DNA from 4 places in the Pseudarthrobacter sp. MDT1-56 genome. Region 3 is predicted to be linked to each of the others. Evidence: riboswitches for the same ligand, from Rfam matches in the RefSeq annotation. Region 3 holds a riboswitch; each other region holds the start of a gene.
The links. A riboswitch is a leader RNA that binds a small molecule or an ion and turns the genes downstream of it on or off. The one in region 3 is predicted to bind thiamine pyrophosphate.
Positions count from the first base shown of each region.

Region 1: linked by a shared signal. The riboswitch ahead of AC50YC_RS16690 (ECF transporter S component) and the one ahead of AC50YC_RS06605 (FAD-dependent oxidoreductase) in region 3 are both predicted to bind thiamine pyrophosphate.
Region 2: linked by a shared signal. The riboswitch ahead of AC50YC_RS15800 (bifunctional hydroxymethylpyrimidine kinase/phosphomethylpyrimidine kinase) and the one ahead of AC50YC_RS06605 (FAD-dependent oxidoreductase) in region 3 are both predicted to bind thiamine pyrophosphate.
Region 4: linked by a shared signal. The riboswitch ahead of thiC (phosphomethylpyrimidine synthase ThiC) and the one ahead of AC50YC_RS06605 (FAD-dependent oxidoreductase) in region 3 are both predicted to bind thiamine pyrophosphate.

Region 1 is NZ_JBWZCK010000012.1:108,600-111,784, forward strand. Features, by position in the region: gene AC50YC_RS16685 (ABC transporter ATP-binding protein) at 1-748, opposite strand, end outside; gene AC50YC_RS16690 (ECF transporter S component) at 765-1,448, opposite strand; TPP riboswitch at 1,515-1,658, opposite strand; gene AC50YC_RS16695 (heme-degrading domain-containing protein) at 1,852-2,397, shown strand; gene AC50YC_RS16700 (DUF4386 family protein) at 2,389-3,156, opposite strand.
Region 2 is NZ_JBWZCK010000011.1:114,339-117,523, forward strand. Features, by position in the region: gene AC50YC_RS15800 (bifunctional hydroxymethylpyrimidine kinase/phosphomethylpyrimidine kinase) at 1-1,458, opposite strand, end outside; TPP riboswitch at 1,441-1,538, opposite strand; gene AC50YC_RS15805 (Rne/Rng family ribonuclease) at 1,644-3,185, opposite strand, start outside.
Region 3 is NZ_JBWZCK010000003.1:361,312-364,496, reverse strand. Features, by position in the region: gene AC50YC_RS06620 (RNB domain-containing ribonuclease) at 1-112, opposite strand, end outside; gene AC50YC_RS06615 (ferritin-like fold-containing protein) at 154-825, shown strand; gene thiE (thiamine phosphate synthase) at 860-1,567, opposite strand; TPP riboswitch at 1,594-1,728, shown strand; gene AC50YC_RS06605 (FAD-dependent oxidoreductase) at 1,770-3,128, shown strand; gene thiS (sulfur carrier protein ThiS) at 3,125-3,185, shown strand, end outside.
Region 4 is NZ_JBWZCK010000024.1:3,819-7,003, forward strand. Features, by position in the region: gene thiC (phosphomethylpyrimidine synthase ThiC) at 14-1,744, opposite strand; TPP riboswitch at 1,742-1,849, opposite strand; gene AC50YC_RS19475 (SRPBCC family protein) at 2,168-2,470, shown strand; partial or broken gene AC50YC_RS19480 (IS3 family transposase) at 2,718-3,185, shown strand, end outside; AL1L pseudoknot at 2,996-3,109, shown strand.

The sequences.
Region 1 (3,185 bases), on a different contig from region 3:
CGTCGACCAGGACGGCGGAGTCCGTGGCCGATCCCGGCTGCAGCACCACAATCCGGTCCACCAGCTCCTTCCAGACCGAAACCCGGTGCTCCACCACCACCAGGGTGGCTCCGGTCTTCTCCAGGCAGCGGCCGACGGCGTCGCGGACTTCCAGGACGCCGGCCGGATCCAGATTGGCGGTGGGTTCGTCGAGCAGGATCAGCCCGGGGCGCATCGCCAGGATGCCGGCGAGCGCCAGGCGCTGCTTCTGCCCGCCGGAGAGCGCGGACGTCGGGTGGTCCAGCGGCAGCCGGCCCAGCCCGACGTCGTCGAGCGCTTCCGCTACCCGTGACCAGATATCCCCCGGGGGCACGGAGAGGTTTTCCGCGCCGAAGGCGACGTCGTCGCCGAGGCGAGAGAGCACCACCTGGGTCTCCGGGTCCTGCTGCATCAGCCCGGCCCGGCCCCGCCGGGACCGCGGCGGGGCGCCGTCGATGAGCAGGCTGCCGGTCTCGTCCGCGTCCTCGGGGTCCGCCGCGGGGCCAGGCGCGTGCTCAGCGCCGCCCGCGGAGCTGTCGCCGAGCACCCCGGCCAGGGCGTGGAGCAGCGTGGATTTGCCGGCACCCGAGGGTCCCAGCAGCAGCACGCGCTCCCCGGGCCGGATGTCCAGGTCCAGGCCGCTGACGGCGGGCCGGGACCGGCCGGCGTGCCGCCAGCCCCAGCCGCGGGCGGCGATTGTGGCCGGGCGTACTGTATCTGAGGATGTCATGGTCAGTGTGCGGACGTCAGACGGGCTCCGTGGCGGCCTTGCGGGAGGCGAAGGAACTCAGCACGCCGGTCCGGGCCAGGCCGCGGGTGGCGAGCCAGGACAGCCCGCCGGCGATCACGGCGCCGGAGATGGCAGTGAAAATGATGTACGCGAGCTTGTCGCCGCCGGCGTAGGCGATGTTCCAGCCCCAGGGCAGGAATGAATCATTCAGACCGCAGAACAGGCCCGCCCCGGCACCGGCGAGCAGGGACACCGGAAGGTTGAACTTCCTGTACATGAAGGCGGCGAAGACCAGTTCGGCGCCAAGACCCTGCAGCAGGCCGGAGATGAGCACCGTGGTGCCGTACTGCGAGCCCATGATCAGCTCGCCGGTGGCGGCCACGGCTTCGCAGAACAGCGCTGCGCCCGGCTTGCGGATGATGAGCATGCCCAGCACCGCGGGGATCATCCAGCCGCCGGCGTAAAGCCCGGTGAGCGGCGGGTAGAACGCGTTGACGGGGGCGGAAATGATGTTGGCGCCCTGGGACCAGGCCCAGAAGATCACGCCGCCGGCCACCGCGATCAACGCGGCCACCACAATGTCCACTACACGCCAGTTATGGCTGCGTCGGGCGGGCGTGGTGGCAGGTTGATGCCTGGCGGGTTCGTGGTTGGCAGGTTCTTGCTTGGCAGGTGTGTGCTCGGCTGATGTGTCAGTCATATCGTCCTCCTGAGGAACAGGAGGGGAGAGTGACCCGGGGCCCGCAGCTTCCTCCGCCACCCCGCGCACTCTGAGAACTCGACTCCCTTGCGCCGGTACTAACCGGATCAGGTTCGAGGGTCTGCGGCTGTCCGCACTCTCAGCGCCCACCTGTGGTTTCCCCGGATTCCTCCGGTGATGCCCGACGGCGGCGCTCCCCTGTCGTATCTAAATATCGCCCTTGTGGGCGTGGCCCAGTTTACACCCGTGGAGCGTTGTTTTCCGGGGCCGGCCGTCACAATCCGCCGGTGCCCGCGCCGGTGACCCGGAACGGCCCGCTTGGTAGAGTCGGCAAAGCACGGGAACGCCGGACGCCGCGGCCGGCCGGCCATCAACGGCGGTGAACTAACGGAAGCTGAATCATTTGACCAACTCACCAGTGCCCTCCCCCGACTACGACCCGGACTCGGCGGAACCGCAGCCGCACGGTTCCCTGGGTGCGCTCATCGGCCGCATCCTGGCGGAAATGGATGAGCTGCAGTTCAGGTCCTTCAGCAAGGACGACGCCCTGGACCTCGGGCTCCTCCTGGTTGAACTCGGCCGGCAACGGTCCCACCCGATCGCCATCGACATCACCAAAGGCGAGCAGGTGCTTTTCCATGCGGCGCTGGAGGGCGCCACCCCGGACAACGAACGCTGGATCAGGGCCAAACAGCGCACAGCCGTGCGGTACGAAGTCCCGTCGCTGCTGGTCGGTCTCCGGGCCCGGGCCGCCGGAGGAAGGATAGAGGACAACGAATGGTTCGACCAGCAGGAGTTCGCCGCGCACGGCGGTGCCTTCCCCATTTATCTGCGCGGAACGGGGATGGTCGCCACCGTCACGGTCTCCGGACTGCCGCAGAAAGCCGACCATGAGCTGGTGGTCGAGGCCCTGTCGGAAATCCTCGGCCGCTCCGCGCGGTCAGACTAGCCTGCCGGAGCTGCCGCTGCTCCGGGGTGTCCGCGCGGCCAGCCGGATCAGGGCCAGCCCAACTGCCACGAACCAGACCCATAACAGCACCCCGTAACCCCAGTAGAACTCCGGAACCGCGTCGCGCAGCGCCTCCGCGACGACGCCCAGGCCGCCGGTGGCGATCCCGAGCCAACCCAGGGTCCGCGGCAGCACACCTTTGAGCATGACGACGGAGATCAGCAGGATGCCAAGCGCTGACAGGACGCCGACGACGGCGGGGGTGTTGTTCTCCGCAACGATGGCCTCGGCGGCGGTCGCGTAACGGAGCCGGGCTGCATCATCGCCGGCCGCGGTGTAACGGTCGCTGAGGTACACGAGCACCAGGGAGCCCCGGCTGGTGACCGGGACGGCGAGGATCAGCGCCCACGACAGGCCGCCGATGACGGTGGCCAGCAGGGCCAGGCTCTTATCCAGCGGGGCGAGCGCCGCAAACAGGGCCACGAACACCAGCACCGGCAGGATGTTCGGCACAATCCACAGCAGCTGCTCGGCGAGGTAGACCCCCTTGTTCCCCGCAATGAATTCCAGCGTCTCGGAGCCCCCGTGGACCGGGGGCGGGGCGGCGAAGTCCAGGACCAGGGCGAGGATCAGCAGCGCCACGAAGAGCGCCGAGGCGATGCCGGCCCAGAAATAGAGCCGCCGCCAGGTCTGGCCGTCGGTCGTAGGGGCGGTGGGCGGCGAGGCGTGGCCCCGCGGTCGGGTTTTGGGCTGGTCCATGCTCGAAGGTAGGACCGGGCCGGACCCGC
Region 2 (3,185 bases), on a different contig from region 3:
CGCATAGGGGTGCGCGTCCGGGGCGCCGGTGGCGAGGAACTGTGCGTGCAGGGTCTCCCCTACCTCGGCGTAGAGCCAGAAGCACGGCAGTACAGCGGCCACCAGGACCCCGTAGCTGCCGGAGACCGAGGCCGCCAGCAGATGGTCCACATAGGTCTTCGTGACCGGCCCCGGCGTCACCCCGGCCGAGCGGGTGCCCAGCCAGGTGCGGTGCAGCTCGGACTCGACTTCGAGGCAGTTCTGTGCGGAACGGGCCCAGAAGAGCTGCTCGGCCTCCGTGGGCGCGATCGCCGCGGCGCGGGCCAGGACGCGGGAGTAGCCGTTCAGGTACAGGGCGTCCTGGGCGAGGTAGTAGGCAAACTCCTTCTCCGGCAGCGACCCGTCGGCCAGGGCCTTGATGAAGTCCAGTCCGTAGATCGCCGCCAGGTCCCCGGTGGCCGCTTCCCGGAGCGCGGCGGCGAAGGTACCCGCGGCCAGGACGCGCCCGGTCCTGCCATGGTCCTGGGTGTGCTGCTGGACGTGGTGGAAATGATGGACCGGGCCGTTGCCGGTTCCGACGTCGAGGTCCGCCGAGCTGCGCAGGGCCTCCTGCAGCCAGGGCTTGACCTGGCGGAGCGCGGCCTCCCAGTCCCCCGGCCCGGCTTGTCCCATGATTCTGGCCTGCACGGTCGCCATCGCCGAGGACAACGAGCATCCGGTGCCGTGGCTGTTGCGGGTAGGCACCCGCTCCCCCGGCACCACAACGACGTCCTGGACCAGCAGTCCTCCGGTGTTCACCAGCGCATCCGGACAGCCGAAGACGACGTCCGGATGGCCCTCGTTGCCCGGATCGCCCTGGCTGTCCCCGGCGCCGCTGCCGCCGTCGAGGTGGCCGCCCTTCACCAGGACCGTCGCTCCGGTCTGGGCCGCAAGCCGTTTGCCCTGCTGCAGGGCCACGGTCCAGTTCCCGGCGACGGGCTCGTGGAGCAGGAGGGCGAGTTCGGCAAGGTTGGGGGTGACCAGGTCCGCGTACGGCAGCAGCTCCTGCAACGCCGTCTCGGCGGACTCCTGGAGCAGCCGGTCGCCGCTCGTCGCCACCATCACCGGGTCCAGGACGACGACGGCGGGCCGGACCTTCTCCAGCCAGCTGCGGACGGCGTCGATCACGGCCGCATCCCCCAGCATCCCGATTTTAACGGCGTCGATGCCGATGTCCTGGCTGACGGCGTCCAGCTGTGCCGTGAGGAACGCTGCCGGCGGGACATGGACGGCGCTGACGCCTCGGGTGTTCTGCGCGGTCAGGGCGGTGATGGCCGCCATGCCGTAGCCGCCGTGCGCGGCGATGCTTTTCAGGTCGGCCTGGATCCCGGCGCCGCCGGAGGGGTCGGAACCGGCGATCGCGAGCACCCGCGGGATCCGGGGCGCCGAAGGGGCAGGGACACACGGAAGAAACGTGGAGGTGGTGGTCAAGAGAGACATCCCTTCGCCGGTGCTAACCGGACAGGTTCAACGGGTCTGGATCTCAGCCGGCTCGATGCGCGGCACCCCGTGTCAGGGATCCAGCCTAGCCGCATCCCTTAACGAAGTCGCGGGTGCGGCCCGGACCTGGTCGTATTGCTACGCCGTCCGGACCGCACCCGCGGCCCTGCTGAACTGTTCCGGTGCTAGAGCTCCGAGGCCGGAACCCCGACTCCGAGGATGATCGGTTCGCTCGCGGCAGGCTTGGCCGCCGGCGTGGTGGCCGCCGGGACCTTGGCCTCATGCACCGAAACGGCGGCGGACTGCCGGGTTTCCTGGCGCTGTTCCACCGAGGTCTCGTTGGCTGCGCCCTGGGCGCGGCTGGCGCTCCGGTTGCGGCGTCCGCGGCGTGCCCGGGAGGTGCCGGCCTCGGCTTCCGCTTCGGTCTGGGAACCAGGCGCCTGGGCGCGTCCCGGTCCGGTTCCGCCCGTGCGCGCCGGAGCGGCCGTTGCGGTCCGGGCTGCCGGAGCCTTCGTTGCCGGCGCATTCCCGGTCGGGGCGGCCGGTTCCTGCGCGGCCGGAGCCGTGGCTGCCGGTGCTGCCTCGACTTCACCCAGGTGGGCGAAGGCCTCGGTCAGGAGGTCCAGGGTGAGCGCGGGCGCGCTGGTCTCGTCGGCGTGTTCCACGAACGGCAGGGCGACCTGCTCGCCGCCGAACGTCAGCACGGCGGCGGGACGACCGGCAGCTTCCTCCGTGGCGGCCAGCTCGACGGCTGCCTCGATGGCGGCCTGGCGGGTCCCGGCGTCGGCAGCGGTGGCTGCTTCCCCGTCATGAAGGTGGGCGGCGTGCGCCGCTGCGGCGATGTTCGCCAGCGCGGCGCGGGTGGCCTCGGCCTTGGCGTGGCGCTCGGCCTCGGTGGGCTCGGCGTGGACTGCTGCCGGGGCGGACTGCTCGTCCGTGCCCTGGCTGCCCCTGCCGCGGCGGCGGCCCTTGCGTTCGGTCCGCGCGGCGGCGGGCTGGTGCTCAGTCCGCGGAACGTGGTGCTCGGCCGCCACGACGTTGGCGCGGCGGTGCTCCACCGGCTCGTCGTGGGTGACGATGCCGCGGCCGGCGCAGGTTTCGCACTGTTCGCCGAAGACTTCCAGCAGCCCGGTGCCCATCCGCTTGCGCGTCATCTGCACGAGGCCCAGCGAGGTCACTTCGGCGACCTGGTGCTTGGTCCGGTCCCGGCCCAGGCACTCCACCATGCGGCGCAGCACCAGGTCGCGGTTCGATTCGAGCACCATGTCGATGAAGTCGATCACGATGATGCCGCCGATGTCGCGGAGCCGGAGCTGCCGCACGACTTCCTCGGCTGCTTCGAGGTTGTTCTTGGTGACGGTTTCTTCGAGGTTGCCGCCGCTGCCGGTGAATTTGCCGGTGTTGACGTCCACCACGGTCATGGCTTCGGTGCGGTCGATCACGAGGGAGCCGCCGGAGGGCAGGAAGACCTTGCGGTCCAGGGCCTTGTGGATCTGCTCGTCGATGCGCCACGCGGCGAAGATGTCAGTGTCCTTGGTCCACTTCTCCAGCCGGCCCACGAGGTCCGGGGCCACGTAGGTGACGTAGGCCTCGATGGTGTCCCAGGCTTCCTCGCCGGAGACGATCAGCTTGGAGAAGTCCTCATTGAAGACGTCACGGACCACCTTGATCGTCAGATCGGGTTCGCCGTAGAGCAGTTCGGGAGCGAGGATCTTGGTCGAGGTCGA
Region 3 (3,185 bases):
CGTCCTCAGGGAAGGGGCCCGGCAACTCCAGCGTCGTGCGCAGCGCGTTGAGCGCCTCGGCCAGTTGGTTCTTCTGCTGGTGGACACTGGGGGTCAAGCGATGATGGGACACGAAAATCAGATTAGCTTCATTTACGCCATTAGTCTTGGATCATGAGCACATCCCCGGCTGATCCTGCCCATTACAACAGCTTCCTGATGGATCTGCTCGGCGTGATGGCTTACGGCGAGCTTTCCGCCTTCGAGCGGCTCTCCTCCGATGCGCGGTATTCACCCACCCTGCACGACCGTGCGGTGCTGGGCCGGCTCGCCGTGATCGAGTTCCAGCACTATGAGCTGGTGAGCGCCAAACTCGACGCCATGGGCCTGGATGCGGAGGCCGCCATGCTGCCGTTCCAGCCGTCCGTGGACCACTTCCACGAACGCACCCGGCCGGCGGACTGGTACGAATCCCTGATGAAGGCGTACGTCATCGACACCGTCTCCGCGGATTTCTACCGTGCCATTTCCCGCTACGTCGACGCCGGAACCCGGACCCTGGTGGAGCAGATCCAGTCCGATGGGGGCGCGACGGCGGTGCTGCGGGAGCGGATCAAGACCGCCCTTGCCGACGACCCGCGGCTGGCTTCGCGGCTGGCGTTGTGGGCGAGGCGCCTGCTCGGGGAAGCACTGACCCAGGCGCAGCGGGTGAGTTTTGAGCACGCCTTCATCGGGGGCCTGATCGGCGCGGACGAGGACCGGTCCAAGGAACTGGTCCGCGAGCTGATGGCGGAACTGGCGGCGAACCACTCACGCCGGATGACCGAGCTCGGCCTGGCCGGCTGAGCGGACGGACCGGACCGGACCCAGTTCCCCGCGTTCAGTTCCCCGCGGCGTCGAGTGCCGCGAGCAGGGCCCGGGCGGCGTCCGCGGGATCGTCGGCTTCGGTGATGGCGCGGACCACCACGATTCTCCGCGCGCCCGCCTCCACCACCTGCTCCACATTTCCAAGGTCAATGCCGCCGATCGCGAACCACGGCACCTCGCCCGCGACTTCGCCCCGGGCCTGGCCCTCGGCCAGGGCCGATGCCCGGCGGGTCGCGTCAGCCGCGTAGCGCACCAGATCAAGCCCGACGGCGGCGCGCCCCGGCTTGGTGGGGGTGGCCCACACCGGCCCGACACAGAAGTAGTCCAGGCCAGTGCGGCCGGTGGAGGCGGCGATGGCTGAGTCCACCTGGTCCGGGCTGTGGGTAGAGAGCCCGATCGCGGTGTCCTCGCCCAGGAAGTCCCGGGCAGCCCCGAGGGGGATGTCCTTCTGCCCGATGTGGAACACCGGCGCCCCGGAGAGCGAGGCCAGGTCCGCCCGGTCGTTGACGGCCCAGAGCCGGTCGTGACGGCGGGCCGCCTGGTGCAAAACCTCCAGGAGTTCCAGCTCCTCGGCTGCCTCCAGGGACTTGTCGCGAAGTTGGATGATGTCAACGCCGCCGGCAAAGGCCGCGTCCACGAAGGCCGCGAAGTCGCCCCGGTCCTGGCGGGCCCCGGTGCAGAGGTAAAGGCGGGCAGTGGCGTGGGCGGCATCCTGGCTCATGCGTTCAGCCTAGTTCCTCTAAACTGGGCGAATACCGCGGGAGCCCGCCGCAGCCGATCACGCCACAGGCGTCCGGCGCGCACGGGCTGAGAGGGCGTCAGAGCCGACCGCTTGACCTGATCCGGTTAGTACCGGCGTAGGGAAGGAATCCTTCTTGGGCCACACATCCGTCCGCGGCACGCCCGCGGGACCTGAAGCAGCGATGGCCGATGACGCCGAAACCCCGGAATGTTACGACGTTGCCGTGATCGGCGGCGGAGTCGTCGGCCACGGGATCGCCTGGGCAGCGCGGCTCTCGGGCCGTTCGGTCGCCCTGATCGACGATGCCCCCGGAAGCGGCGCCAGCTGGGCGGCTGCCGGCATGCTCGCCCCGGTGAGTGAACTGCACTACCAGGAGGAAGCTCTCCTCGAGCTCATGCTGGAATCCTCCCGCCTTTGGCCGGCTTTCGCCGCCGGACTGGATGGCGGGCTGGACGGCGGAGCAGACCGTGGAGCCGGGCGGGCCGGGACAGACGACGGCACGGGTTACCTCACGACGCCGACTCTCGCCGTGGGTGCCGATGCCGCCGACCGCCGGGCGCTCGCGGACCTGCGCGCCGTCCAGCAGGGGCACGGCCTTGCCGTGGAGCCGCTGACCGTCCGGGAGGCACGGCTACGTGAGCCGCTGCTGAGCCCGGGCATCTCCTGCGCTTTCGACATTCCCGCCGACCACCAAGTGGACCCGCGCCGTCTGATCGCCCGGATCGGCGGACTCCTGGCCGCCGACAGCCGCTGCCGGATCATCAGCCGGCGCGCTGCCGGGCTGCTCTGGGCGGACGGACGGGTGACGGGCTCCAGCCTCGTCGGCGGCGGCACCGTCCGGGCCAAAGAAACCATTGTGGCCAACGGCCTGGGCGCCGCCGCGCTCAGGGGCCTGCCTGCCGGACTCCGGTTGCCGCTGCGGCCGGTCCACGGCGACATCCTCCGGCTCCGGGTGCCGGAGAAACTGCGGCCGCTGCTGACCGCGACGGTGCGGGGACTGGTCCGTGGCGTGCCGGTTTACCTCGTTCCCCGGCAGGACGGCACGGTGGTGATCGGAGCCACCCAGCGGGAAGATGACCTCGGAGCCGACGACCAGACGAAAGCCACGGACCGCGGCAACCCTTCCGGCGGCAACCAGGCCGGCGGCGCCGTGTCCGCGGGCGGCGTCTACCAGCTGCTGCGCGACGCGCAGCAGCTGGTCCCCGCCGTCGCCGAACTGGAACTGCTCGAGGCCACGGCGCGGGCCCGGCCCGGGACTCCGGACAACGCGCCGCTGCTGGGCCGGGTCGCTGATCCGCAGCACGGGGACGTGGCGGGACTCATCATCGCCACCGGGTTCTTCCGGCACGGCATCCTGCTTACCCCCGCTGCCGCGGAGATCTGCCGGCAACTGCTGGACGGCGTCGCGGACCCCCGCTGGGCGCACTTCCGGCCGGACAGATTCGCCACCGGACCGCAGGTCACCGGCACGCAGGAAACAGCCCCCCGGAATACCACCAACCGGGACACCACCCCTGAGCACAGCAAGGAAACGGTATGAACATCCGACTGAACGGAACAGAGCACTCGCTCGCCGACGGCGCCTCGGTCAGCACCC
Region 4 (3,185 bases), on a different contig from region 3:
GCCGGACCGGCCCCTAGCTGCGGGGTAGGACGGGTTCGGGGAGGTAGACCTTCCCGCCGGATTTGCGGTATTCGTTGGATTTAGCGTTCATTCCGGCGATGGCTTCCTGTTCGGGCATGTCTCCGAACTGGTCGCGGATGTCCTGGGAGAGCCGCATGGAGCAGAACTTGGGTCCGCACATGGAGCAGAAGTGCGCGGTCTTGGCCGGTTCGGCGGGCAGGGTCTCGTCGTGGAAGGACTCGGCCGTGGCCGGGTCCAGGGAGAGGGCAAACTGGTCACGCCAGCGGAACTCGAAGCGTGCCTTGGACAGGGCATCGTCGCGTTCGTGGGCTCCGGGGTGGCCTTTGGCGAGATCCGCCGCGTGGGCGGCGATCTTGTAGGTGATCACGCCGGTCTTGACGTCGTCTTTGTTCGGCAGCCCGAGGTGTTCCTTGGGCGTGACGTAGCAGAGCATCGCGGTGCCGTAGCGGGCGATCTCGGTGGCTCCGATGGCCGAGGTGATGTGGTCATAGCCCGGCGCAATGTCGGTGACCAACGGGCCGAGGGTGTAGAAGGGTGCGCCGTCGCAGAGCTCCTGCTGGCGTTCGACGTTTTCCCGGACGAGGTGGAAGGGGATGTGCCCGGGGCCTTCGACCATGACCTGCACGTCGTATCCCCAGGCGCGCTTGGTCAGTTCGGCGAGGGTGTCTAGTTCGGCGAACTGGGCGGCGTCGTTGGCATCCGCGGTCGCGCCGGGCCGCAGGCCGTCGCCGAGGGAGAAGGCAACGTCGTACTTGGCGAAGATCTCGCACAGTTCATCAAAGTGGGTGTAGAGGAAGTTCTCCCGGTGGTGGGCCAGGCACCAGCCGGCCATGATGGAGCCGCCGCGGGACACTATGCCGGTGATCCGGTTTGCGGTCAGCGGCACGTAGCGCAGCAGCACGCCGGCATGGACGGTCATGTAATCGACGCCCTGCTCGCACTGCTCGATCACGGTGTCCCGGTAGATCTCCCAGGTCAGGTCATTGGCCTCGCCGTTAACCTTCTCCAGCGCCTGGTAGATCGGCACTGTCCCGATCGGGACAGGAGAGTTGCGGATGATCCATTCACGCGTGGTGTGAATGTCATGCCCGGTGGAGAGGTCCATCACGGTGTCGGCGCCCCACTGGGCCGCCCACTGCAGTTTGTCGACTTCCTCGGCGATTGAGCTTGTGACAGCCGAGTTGCCGATGTTCGCATTGATCTTCACCAGGAAGGACTTGCCGATGATCATGGGCTCGGATTCGGGGTGGTTGATGTTGTTGGGGATGATGGCCCGGCCCGCTGCGACTTCACTGCGGACAAGTTCAACGTCGCAGTTTTCCCGCAGTGCCACGAACCGCATCTCGGGTGTGATGATGCCTTGGCGGGCGTAGTGCATCTGGGTCACGGTCTTGTCGTCGAGGGCGCGGCGGGGCACCGGTTGCGCGCCTTTCCATTCAGCAGAAGCGGCTCCCCGGCGCACGGCTGACTTACCGTCGTCGAGCAGGTTCCGTTCCCGGCCGCCGTAGGGCTCGGTGTCGCTCCGGGATTCTATCCATCCGGACCGGAACGGTTCCAGACCGATCACAGGATCGCTTCCGGGACCGGCCGTCCGGTACGCCGTGAACGGTGGATTCTTCACCCCGTTCGGAGAGTCCTCCAAGGCGATCTCCGTGACAGGGACGCTAATGCCGTGTTCCGGGTCGCGGGCGTACGCGAGCGAATGCGAATTCATGGAGCTCATCAGTGGTTTCCTACTTCCTTCGCCGGCATGACCCGGACAGGTTCAACGGTCGCAGACTGCCTCAGCCCGATCTCAGCCCCTGCAGGGGCACCCGTGTGGATGTGATCGAGCCTACAGAAGCATCACTCCCGGTGGAAATCCGCTGGAGGAGCGACGGTCCCGCCGCAGAGGGTCGAAGAGGGGCTTTCGGCACTGGGGTTCTCGGCGGTGCGGTCGAAGCATTGGGGTTGAACATAGGAGATTTCCATGGAGACCAAGGTGCTAACCGAGATGCACATCGACGCTCCGGTGGAGACCGTGTACGCGTTCTTGGTGGACATGGAGAACACCAACCGCATCAATGCCTCCTTAATGGGCGGCACCGTTCAGATGGTGTAGAAGACACCGGACTGGGTCGGCACCACGTACCGGATATTCCGACACTTGATTGGTGGGCTGTACTACGAGTTCAGGGCGCGCAACGTCGAAGCCGTGCCGAACGAGCTCCTCGTGCAGACCACCGAGGGGTGGATCATGAAGCAGCTGATGTCGGGCACCCACGTCCTGCGCATGCAGCCAGAGGGATCCGGGACACACCTCACGATCGAGATCGCGCCGCCGGGCATCGCGCGCATCCCGGTGATCGGTCCCCGTCTGGCAGGCCGGATCAAGAAGACAATGGCGCGCGTGCACAAGCCGATGGACAAAGAGATCAAAGAGTTGCTCGAGAGCCACGCGGCTGGGTAGGCGACGCGTCGCCACGGCGGACACCGACCCACTTCCTCGCGTCAGACGGTCTGCTCACCAGCGTCGAGTTCGTTGATTGCGCGCCCGTCACGCAATTTCCCTCCGCCGGGCGCACACGCCGGACCCGGAGGAGCGTCAGATTCGTGGAAAGCACTCAGCCTGCGCTGTAAGTGGGCGACATAGCCCAATGCCTATGAACTGCCCCGGGTTTAATGGAGGGTGTTGAGTCCTTGAATGGATGAGCACCATGCCAGCACCAAAAAAGTATCCTGACGAGCTTCGCCAGAGGGCGGTCCGGCTTGTAATGGACGCGCAGAAGAACCCCAGTGGCCGGCGAGGAGCCTGCACCAGAATCGGCGCGCAGCTGGGCATCCCTACTGACACTATCCGCGGCTGGGTGCGGACCGTCGAGATCGACCAGGGCGTGCGCCCTGGCACTACAACCGACGACGCTACCCGTCTGGCAGAGCTTGAACGCGAGGTTGTTGAGTTGCGGAGGGCGAATGCGATCTTGAAATCAGCATCAGCTTTCTTTGCGGCGGAGCTCGACCGCCACTCCCGACGATGATCTCCTATATTGACAATCACAAGGAAGAATACGGGGTCGAGCCGATCTGCAAACAGCTGCCGATCGCCCCGTCAACCTACTACGCAGCCAAGGCACGCCCTGAGTCCAAACGATCAATTTCGGACGCCGTGACAACGGAAAAGCTTG